DNA from 2 places in the Amycolatopsis mongoliensis genome. Region 1 is predicted to be linked to the other one. Evidence: riboswitches for the same ligand, from Rfam matches in the RefSeq annotation. Region 1 holds a riboswitch; the other holds the start of a gene.
What was found. A riboswitch is a leader RNA that binds a small molecule or an ion and turns the genes downstream of it on or off. The one in region 1 is predicted to bind glycine.
Positions count from the first base shown of each region.

Region 2: linked by a shared signal. The riboswitch ahead of gcvP (aminomethyl-transferring glycine dehydrogenase) and the one ahead of gcvP (aminomethyl-transferring glycine dehydrogenase) in region 1 are both predicted to bind glycine.

Region 1 covers NZ_CP127295.1:339,549-344,546, forward strand. The annotation lists gene gcvT (glycine cleavage system aminomethyltransferase GcvT) at 1-183, opposite strand, end outside; gene gcvP (aminomethyl-transferring glycine dehydrogenase) at 241-3,072, opposite strand; glycine riboswitch at 3,117-3,215, opposite strand; gene QRX60_RS01645 (helix-turn-helix domain-containing protein) at 3,454-4,746, opposite strand; gene QRX60_RS01650 (hypothetical protein) at 4,819-4,998, shown strand, end outside.
Region 2 covers NZ_CP127295.1:8,122,095-8,127,092, forward strand. The annotation lists gene QRX60_RS38935 (LuxR C-terminal-related transcriptional regulator) at 1-7, shown strand, start outside; gene gcvP (aminomethyl-transferring glycine dehydrogenase) at 40-2,928, opposite strand; glycine riboswitch at 3,224-3,322, opposite strand; gene QRX60_RS38945 (MerR family transcriptional regulator) at 3,365-3,943, opposite strand; gene QRX60_RS38950 (TetR/AcrR family transcriptional regulator) at 4,222-4,854, shown strand; gene trxA (thioredoxin) at 4,851-4,998, opposite strand, start outside.

The DNA.
Region 1 (4,998 bases):
CTGCTTGCCGGTGACGTGGATTTCGGCCATGTGCGAGAGGTCGAACAGCCCGGCCGCCTCGCGGACGGCCTTGTGCTCGGCCAGCTCGCTGGCGTAGCGGACCGGCATCGACCAGCCGGCGAAGTCGGTGAACAGCGCACCGAGTCCCTTGTGGACTCCGTGCAGGGAGGTTTCGCGAGACATTGTCGCCTTCCGTAGGTGGTCGTGAGTGGTAAGTAGGGTTCTAACCCGACTAAACACTCACGACCCGTACTCGCTGAGGGGCGGGCAGGAGCAGACGAGGTTGCGGTCGCCGCGGGCGCCGTCGATGCGCCGCACCGGCGGCCAGTACTTGTTCTTGCGCGAAACACCCGCCGGGTACACCGCCAGCTCACGGTCATAGCGCTTGTCCCACTCCCCGACCAGCGTCTCGGCCGTGTGCGGCGCCCCGCGCAGCGGCGACTCCTCCGCGCTCCACTTGCCGTTCGCGACCTCGTCGATCTCGGCGCGGATGGCGATCATCGCGGCGATGAACCGGTCGATCTCGCCCAGGTCCTCGGACTCGGTCGGCTCGACCATCAGCGTCCCCGCGACCGGGAACGACATGGTCGGCGCGTGGAAGCCGTAGTCGATGAGCCGCTTCGCGACGTCGTCGACCGTCACGCCGGTCTCCTTGGTGAGCTGGCGCAGGTCGAGGATGCACTCGTGCGCGACCAGGCCGTCCTGGCCGGTGTAGAGCACCGGGTAGTGCGGGGCCAGCCGGGACGCGACGTAGTTCGCGGCCAGCACGGCGACCTTCGTGGCCGCGGTCAGGCCGGGCGCGCCCATCATCCGGACGTAGGCCCACGAGATCGGCAGGATCGACGCCGAGCCGTACGGCGCGCCGCTGATCGGGCCGACGCCGGTCGCGGGGCCGGCGGCGTCCAGCAGCGGGTGGTTCGGCAGGTACGGCGCGAGGTGCGCGCGCACCGCGACCGGGCCGACGCCCGGGCCGCCACCGCCGTGCGGGATGCAGAAGGTCTTGTGCAGGTTCAGGTGCGAGACGTCGCCGCCGAACTCGCCCGGCTTGGCCAGGCCCAGCAGGGCGTTGAGGTTCGCGCCGTCGACGTACACCTGGCCGCCGCCGTCGTGGACGATCTTCGCCAGCTCGTCGATGTCGTGCTCGTACACGCCGTGCGTGGACGGGTAGGTGACCATGATCGCGGCGAGCGTGTCGCGGTGGGCGTCCACCTTGGCGCGCAGGTCGGCCAGGTCGACGTTGCCCTCGTCGGTGCACTTCACGACGACCACGCGCATCCCGGCGAGCACCGCCGAAGCCGCGTTGGTGCCGTGCGCCGACGACGGGATCAGGCAGACGTCCCTGGTCTCGTCGCCGTTCGCGCGGTGGTAGGCGCGGATCGCGAGGAGCCCGGCCAGCTCGCCCTGGCTGCCCGCGTTCGGCTGCAGCGACACCTTGTCGTAGCCGGTGACCTCGGCCAGCCAGTCCGCGAGCTGCCCGACGAGCGTGTGGTAACCCTCGGCGTCCTCGGCCGGCGCGAACGGGTGGATGCCGGCGAACTCGCGCCAGCTGATCGGCTCCATCTCGGTGGTGGCGTTGAGCTTCATCGTGCAGGAGCCGAGCGGGATCATGCCGCGGTCGAGCGCGTAGTCCTGGTCGGACAACCGCCGCAGGTAGCGCAGCATCGCCGTCTCGGAGCGGTGGGTGCCGAAGACCTCGTGGCCCATGAAGCCGCTCTCGCGGGCGAGGCCGTTCGGCAGCGCGACGCCGTCCTGGACGTTCTCCTCGACGCCGAAGGCCTTCAGGACCTTGGCGGTGATCGCGGGGGTGCTGACCTCGTCGAAGGCGACGCGCACGTGGTCGGCGTCGACGTGGCCGAGGTTGATCCCGGCCTCGCGGGCGGCGGCGTGGACCTCGGCGGCCTGGCCGGGGACGCGCGCGACGACCGTGTCGAAGAAGGACTCGTGCACGACCTCGACGCCGGTCTTGCGGAGGGCGTCCGCGAAGCCCGCGGCGAGGCCGTGGACGCGCTGGGCGATCCGCTTGAGGCCGTCCGGGCCGTGGTAGACGGCATACATCGCGGCCAGCACGGCGGGCAGGACCTGCGCGGTGCAGATGTTGGACGTCGCCTTCTCGCGGCGGATGTGCTGCTCACGTGTCTGCAGCGCGAGCCGGTAGGCCGGGTTGCCGTCCGCGTCGACCGAGACGCCGACCAGGCGCCCGGGCAGCGAGCGCTCGAGTCCGGCGCGGACGGACATGTACCCGGCGTGCGGGCCGCCGTAGCCGAGCGGGACGCCGAAGCGCTGCGTCGAGCCCGCGGCGACGTCGGCGCCGAACTCGCCGGGCGCGGTGATCAGCGTCAGCGCGAGGAGGTCCGCGGCGACGGTGAACAGCGCGCCCGCGGCCTTCGCCGACTCGGAGATCGCGTGGTAGAAGCCGCGGCCGCGCAGCACACCGGACGCGCCCGGGTATTGGACGACGACGCCGAAGAACTCGTCCGGCAAGCCGGTGAGCAGGTCGCGGACCTCGACCTCGATGCCCAGCGCCTCGACGCGCGTGCGCACGACGGCGATGGTCTGCGGCAGGCACTCGGCGTCCAGCACGACCTTGTTCGACTTGGACTTCGACGCACGGCGCATCAGCGTGACGGCCTCGGCGACGGCGGTCGACTCGTCGAGCAGGGACGCGTTCGCGGTGGCCAGGCCGGTCAGGTCGGCGACCATGGTCTGGAAGTTGAGGAGCGCTTCGAGCCGGCCCTGGGAGATCTCCGGCTGGTAGGGCGTGTACGCGGTGTACCAGGCCGGGTTCTCGAGGACGTTGCGGCGGATGACGCCGGGGGTGACGGTGTCGGAGTAGCCGAGGCCGATCATCTGCGTCATCGGGCGGTTGCGGGCGGCGAGGGCGCGCAGCTCCGCGGTGGCGTCCTCTTCGGACGCGGCGGGCGGGAGCCGCAGGTCACGGGTGGCGCGGATGGCGGTGGGGACGGCGGCACCGACGAGGGCGTCCAGGCTGCCGTAGCCGCACTCGGCCAGCATCTTCGCGCGTTCGGCCTCGGACGGGCCGATGTGGCGGGCGTCGAACTGCGTGGAAGTGATGGGGAGCTCCTCGGGCCGGGCACCGGGCACAACGGTGCGCTGGGAACTCCCCCTCTGTCATGGCACCTGAGAGTTTCACCGTGTGCGACACGGCTTTCACCTTGGGTGAGGCGCGGGTGCGCCTGCTTTCCAGAGTGGCCTCGCACGAAGCGGTAGCAGGTACCTGAGAGATTCCGGGGAGTTTGCTCCTTCGGTGCCCCACCACGTTCGTGAGGGCTCTCCCGCCTCGGCTCGACGGCCCGATCTGCAGTTGTGGCGGCTACGGTACCTGCCGCCTTCGAGGTCCGTCTACTTCACCGGGGCAACGCCACACCGGTCTTCGATCGATCCTCGACGACGTGAATGACTCATTCATGTCACCGGACGACAGGAATGAGTCATTCACGTCGTTCGGGCCACCCGGCGGACCACCTGACCCGCCAAAGCCGGTGGGCGGCGAACCCGGCCCGAGGGCAGGACCAGGCGTTTCAGCGGGCCGCCCACCGGCACCGGCGGGTGCCCGGCGCCCAGCAGCACCTGCTCGACGATCTGCTCGGCGAGCCACGCCACCGAGTCGTTGAGCCGGTCCAGCGAGGGGTGGTCGCCGTCGAAGACGTCCTCGTCGGCGAGCGTCACCTCGAAGTAAGCGCAGCCCGGCGGGACCGAGATCGCCTCCTCGATCGCGCGAGCCCCCTCCTCGGGGTCCGCGAACCCGGCTTCGAGCAGCGGCTCGCGGTAGATGCGGGCCGCGCGAGCACGCATGCGGGGGCCGTAGCGGACCACGACCGGGAGCCGCCCGGTCAGGTCGGGCACGGCCAGGCCGTGCAGCAGCATGATCGGCGGCACCGAGTGCACCAGCCGCGGCGCGGGCTCGGCCAGCTCGCGCGCGGTGATCCGGACGCGGTCGGCCATCGCGTCGGGGAGGCCGAAGTAGCGGAAGTCGACGTTGCCGAACCCGAGCCCGTCCGCCACCAGCGACGCCAGCAGCTCGCCGTACCCCCAGATCGGCGACAGCACCACGACCGGTGGCGCGGCGACGACCGGCGACGGCGCGGGCGGGCGCGTCGCCTCCTGCTCGGGGACCTGGATCACCAGCCGCGGCGGCTCGTGCCAGTCGTGCACCTCGGCGACCCGCCAGTAGAGCCCGAGCGGCCGCCACAGCTCGCCGAGGACGTCGTGCTCGAGGATCCGGCGCACCTCGGCGTCGTCGTGGGGGAAGTCCCGGGGCGGCACGACGCCGACGTAGTGGTGGTAGGTGACGCGGACCTCGTCGCCGCGGGTCGCGGAGCGGATCCGCATCTCCCAGTCGATCGGCGAAGCGGCGATGAGGTTGGCCACCTGCGTGCCGGGCGAGGAGTAGACGAGCGCCGTGGCCTGCCGGAGGAACTGCCCGGCCTGGTCGATGCCCTCCCGCAGCGCCTTCGCGGCCTGCGCCACGTGCACCGGCGAAGCGAGCGAAGCGGGCAGGACCCCGGCCGCGCGCAGCAGCTCGGCCTCCCCGAGCCCGGTGACCTCGGCGATCTCGGCCCAGTGGTCGAAGACGGTCACCTTCGGCGCGTGCCGGTGCTCGATCCAGCTGCGCAGGGTCGACGTCGGGACGCCGATGCGGCGCGCGGCCTCGTCCAGGGAAAGCCCCCGCGCCCGGATGCCGGTCCGGACCGCTTCCGCCCACTCGTCGGCGCGCCAGTGCGTCACCTCACAAAGCTAACGAAACCCGCTAGCTTTGCGCAGGGACGAAACGCCCACCGGGCCCCGACGCTGGTCACCATGACCACCACCGTGATCGCCCTCATCCTGATCGTCGGCACGCTGACCTTCGCCGCCGGCGCCTTCCTCGCCGCCGAGATCGCCACCCGCATCCTGCGGCGGCGCGAACGGCAGATCTCCGAAGAGCGCAAGACGCTCAACGCCGCCTGGAAGTACCTGCGGGAGGTCTACGGCGTGCGG
Region 2 (4,998 bases), 3.0 Mb from region 1:
GTCGTGAGTGCGTAACAGTGTTAGAACACTGTTACGCACTCACGACCGCTGGGCGAAGGCTTCCGGGGGCGGGCACGAACAGACCAGGTGCCGGTCCCCCGCCGCGCCGTCGATGCGGCGGACCGGGGGCCAGATCTTGGCCGCGCCGGTGCCGCCCGGGAACACGGCCGTCTCGCGGCTGTACGGCCGGTCCCAGTCGCCCGCCAGGCAGCGCGCCGTGTGCGGGGCGTGCCGCAGCGGAGAGTCCGCCAGGGACCACTCGCCCGAGGCGATCCGGTCGATCTCGGCGCGGATGGCGATCATCGCGGCGCAGAACCGGTCCAGCTCGACCAGGTCCTCGCTCTCGGTGGGCTCCACCATCAGCGTGCCCGCGACCGGGAACGACATCGTCGGAGCGTGGAGCCCGTAGTCCGCCAGCCGCTTCGCGACGTCGTCGACCGTCACGCCGGTCGCCTTCGTCAGTGGCCGCAGGTCGAGGACGCACTCGTGCGCGACGAGCCCTTCGCGCCCCGCGTACAGCACCGGGTAGTGGTCCCCGAGCCGCCGCGCGACGTAGTTGGCGTTGGCCACCGCCACGAGGGTCGCCCGGCGCAGGCCGTCCGCGCCCATCATCCGGATGTAGGCCCACGAAATCGGCAGGATCGACGCACTGCCCCAGGGCGCCGCGCTGACCGGGCCGACGCCCGTCTCCGGGCCGGCGGCCGGCTGCAGCGGGTGGTTCGGCAGGAACGGCGCCAGGTGGGCGCGGACCCCGATCGGGCCGACGCCGGGTCCGCCACCGCCGTGCGGGATGCAGAACGTCTTGTGCAGGTTGAGGTGCGAGACGTCGGCGCCGAACCGGCCGTACTGGGCCACGCCGATGAGCGCGTTCAGGTTGGCGCCGTCGACGTACACCTGCCCGCCCGCGTCGTGCACCAGCGCGCACACCTCGCCGACGGTGTCTTCGTAGACCCCGTGCGTGGAGGGGTAGGTGATCATGATCGCGGCCAGGTCGGCGCCGTGGTCGTCCACAGTGGACCGCAGGTGCGCGACGTCGATGTTGCCTTCGTCGTCGCAACGGACGACGACCACCTGCATGCCGGCCATCACGGCGCTCGCCGCGTTCGTGCCGTGTGCGCTCGCCGGGATGAGGCAGACGTCGCGCTCGCCCTCGCCACGTGAACGGTGGTAGGCGCGGATGGCCAGCAGCCCGGCGAACTCGCCCTGGCTGCCCGCGTTGGGTTGCAGCGAAACCGTGTCGTAGCCGGTGATCCGCGCGAGCCAGGCACCCAGGTCGGCGACCACCTCGAGGAGGCCGGCCGCGTCCTCGGCGGGCGCGAACGGGTGCAGCCCGGCGAACTCGGGCCAGGTGATGGGTTCCATCTCGGCGGTGGCGTTGAGCTTCATGGTGCACGATCCGAGCGGGATCATGCTGCGGTCGAGCGCGACGTCCTTGTCCGCGAGCTGCCGCAGGTAGCGCAGCAGTGCGGTTTCCGAGCGGTGGGCGTGGAACACCGGGTGGGTGAGGAACGCGCTGGTGCGCCGCAGCGGCGCCGGGAGCGCGTCCGCCGTGTCCGCGTCGAGACCATCCACATCGGACACCGAGACGCCGAACGCCTTCCACACCAGGGAAAGGTGTTCGCGGGTGGTCGTCTCGTCGCAGGCGACGCCGACGTGGTCGCCGTCGATCCGCCGCAGGTTCACGCCGAGGTCGCGGGCCGCCGCGACGACCGTGTCCGCCCGGCCCGGCACCGCCGCGGTGACGGTGTCGAAGAACTCGCCGTGGACGACGCCCACGCCGCCCTCGCAGAGACCGGCCGCGAGCACGGTGGCCATCCGGTGGGCGCGCAGCGCGATCCCGCGCAGTCCGTCGGGTCCGTGGTACACCGCGTACATCGACGCCATCACCGCCAGCAGGACCTGCGCGGTGCAGATGTTCGACGTCGCCTTCTCGCGGCGGATGTGCTGCTCGCGGGTCTGCAGGGCGAGCCGGTACGCGGGTGCGCCGTCGGCGTCCTTCGAGACGCCGACCAGCCGGCCCGGCAGCTGCCGTTCCAGGCCCTTCCGGACCGCGAGGTAGCCCGCGTGCGGGCCGCCGAAGCCGAGCGGGACGCCGAAGCGCTGCGTCGACCCGACGGCGACGTCGGCGCCGAGTTCGCCCGGTGGGCGCAGGATGGTCAGCGCGAGGGGGTCGGCGGCGACGATGACCGCCGCGCCGTGCTTCTTCGCGTCGGCGATGGTGAGGTCCAGCTCGCGCACCGCGCCCGACGCGCCGGGGCAGGACAGCAGGATCCCGAAGAAGTCGCCGCCGAGGCCGAGTCCGGTCAGCCCCTGGGACAGGTCTTCGACGACCAGTTCGATGCCGAGGGGTTCGGCGCGGGTGCGGAGCACGGCGAGTGTCTGCGGCAGGGTGTCCCGGTCGACGACGAACCGGTTCGAGGCGGTCTTCCCGGCCCGCCGCACGAGTGTCATGGCCTCGGCCGCGGCGGTGGCCTCGTCGAGCAGGGAGGCGTTCGCGACGGGTAGCCCGGTCAGGTCGGCGACCATGGTCTGGAAGGTGAGCAGGGCTTCGAGCCGGCCTTGCGAGATCTCGGGCTGGTAGGGCGTGTACGCGGTGTACCAGGCGGGGTTCTCGAGCACGTTGCGGCGGATCACGGGCGGGGTGACGGTGTCGTGGTAGCCGAGGCCGATCATCTGGGTCATCGGCCGGTTCCGCGCGGCGAGCTCGCGGAGTTCGGCGAGGGCCTGGGCTTCGGTGGCGGCCGGGGGAAGTTCGAGCGGGCCGGCGGAGGCGCGCAGCGACTCGGGAACAGCACGCTCGGAGAGCTCGTCGAGAGAAGCGACGCCGACGACGTCGAGGATCCGGCGGAGTTCGTCCGGCCCGGGCCCGATGTGCCGGTCGGCGAAGGGGATGCCCTGTTCCAGCGAGGCGAGCGACAAGTCCACGATGGCCTCCTCCGAACGGCGGTGTCTACCCAACCCGACTGTAAACGCGAAGGTGACCACGGCGGGGGGTCCGGGGCGGAGCCCGCCGGGCGGGGTGCGGGGGTTGCACCCCCGCAAACACCGCGGAGGGTTCAGGCGAGCGCTCTGCGCGAGCAGGGTCCACCCGAACCCGGAGGAAACCCTCCCCACTCTGTCCGTACCCGTAGGGCGCCTGAGAGTTTCGCCCGAGGTTGAGCCGGGCTTGCACCGTCGGCGGGGTCGTCAAGCTGTGTCCTGACGACCCGCTTTCCAGAGGCGTCTCGTCCGCGCGGTCCAGGGTGCCTGAGAGGTTCCGGGGAGGACTTGCTCCTTCGGCGCCGAGCTCAAGGTGTGGCTCGGACTCTCCCGCGCGGATTCGTCGACCGCGGGGTGAACCTTACTCCGTCCGCCGCAGCGGTGATCATCCGGTCCGGCGGGCGTTGCGGCGCTGGGTCAGTTCGTCCGGCTCGTGCTGCTCGACGATGCCGCCGTCGGCGCGTTCGGCCGGGAACTCGTGGATGGTGCCGCTGATTTCCTGCATGGCGCCGCTGACCGCGATGCCGAAGACGCCCTGGCCGCCCTGGAGCAGGTCGACGATCTCCTCCGGCGAGGTGCACTCGTAGACGGTGGTGCCGTCGGAGAACAGGGTCACGCGCGCGAGGTCGCGGACTCCGCGGACGCGCAGGTGGTCGACGGCGACCCGGATGTTCTGCAGGGAGACCCCGGTGTCCAGCAGTCGCTTGACGACCTTGAGGACCAGGATGTCCTTGAACGAGTACAGCCGCTGCGAGCCGGAGCCGTGCGCCGTGCGGATGCTGGGTGCGACCAGCTTCGTCCGGGCCCAGTAGTCGAGCTGGCGGTAGGTGATGCCGGCGATCTGGCACGCGGCCGGGCCGCGGTAACCCACCAGCTCGTCCGGCAGCGAGTCGTCGGGGAACAGCTCACCCTGCTCGCCAGCCGCGACCTCAACAGGCTGCTTCTCGGAACCAGCCTCGACCACGCAAGCCTCCCCTCGCCCGACCTGGTGGCCGGCGAATGACAGCCGGACGGTCCCAGGAGCGGGACCCGCCGGAGATCAACCGCCACGGTCCGGCCCCAGACCGTGAATCACACCGTGGCGATTTACCTCCTTCGACGGTAAGCGCCCGGACAGGACCGGTCAACGCGACGCGCGGCAAGCCTCAACGGTCGGATGAGCCTTTGAGCCGTTCGCCGTACCCCGGGCGCGGTGGTTCAAACCTCTTGTCGCGATTTACTCAGCCGTGTTAATTTTTACTCATGCAAGTAAACACCGGCCTCATGGCCGAACTGGGCCTCAGCGTGACGGAGGCGGCGCGCCGCGCGCAGATCATCGGCGCGACCATCGGCGTCATCGCCGACCTCGGGTACCGGAAAGCCACCTTCGCGAAGATCAAGGAGCGCGCGGGGCTCAGCAGCACCCGGATGATCTCGTACCACTTCACCACCAAGGCCGGCCTGATGCAGGCCGTGCTGAGCACGGTGGTCGAGACGAAGAACGAGTTCCTGAAGGAGCGCACCGGCGGCGGGGTGGACCCCGCGGACCGGCCCGGCTACCTGCGGGCGCACATCGAGACGTCGATCGCGTTCCTGCGCGCGTACCCCGAGTGCGTCCGGGTGCTGACGGAGATGGCCGCCCACGCCGACGACGCCGACGGCTGGGCGATGACGAAGGTCCTGGTCGACGACATGCGAGTGCACGGCCTGGCCCGCCAGCTCAAGCAGGGCCAGGCCGAGGGGGCCTTCGGCGACTTCACGCCCGAGGTGATGGCGATGTCGATCGCCCAGGCCGTCGACGGCGTCGCGGCGGCCTTCGCCGGCGACCCCTCGCTGGACCTCGAGCAGTACGGGCGGGAAGTCGCCGACACGTTCGTGAAGGCGACGGCTCCCTAGAGGGCCTGGTCGAGGCGCTCCTCGATCCGGGCCTTCGGGTAGGCGCCGACGATCGTCGTCACCGGCTCGCCGTTGCGGAAGAGGATCATCGTCGGCAGCGACATGACCTGGTAGGACCGGGTCGTCTCCGGGTTCTCGTCGGCG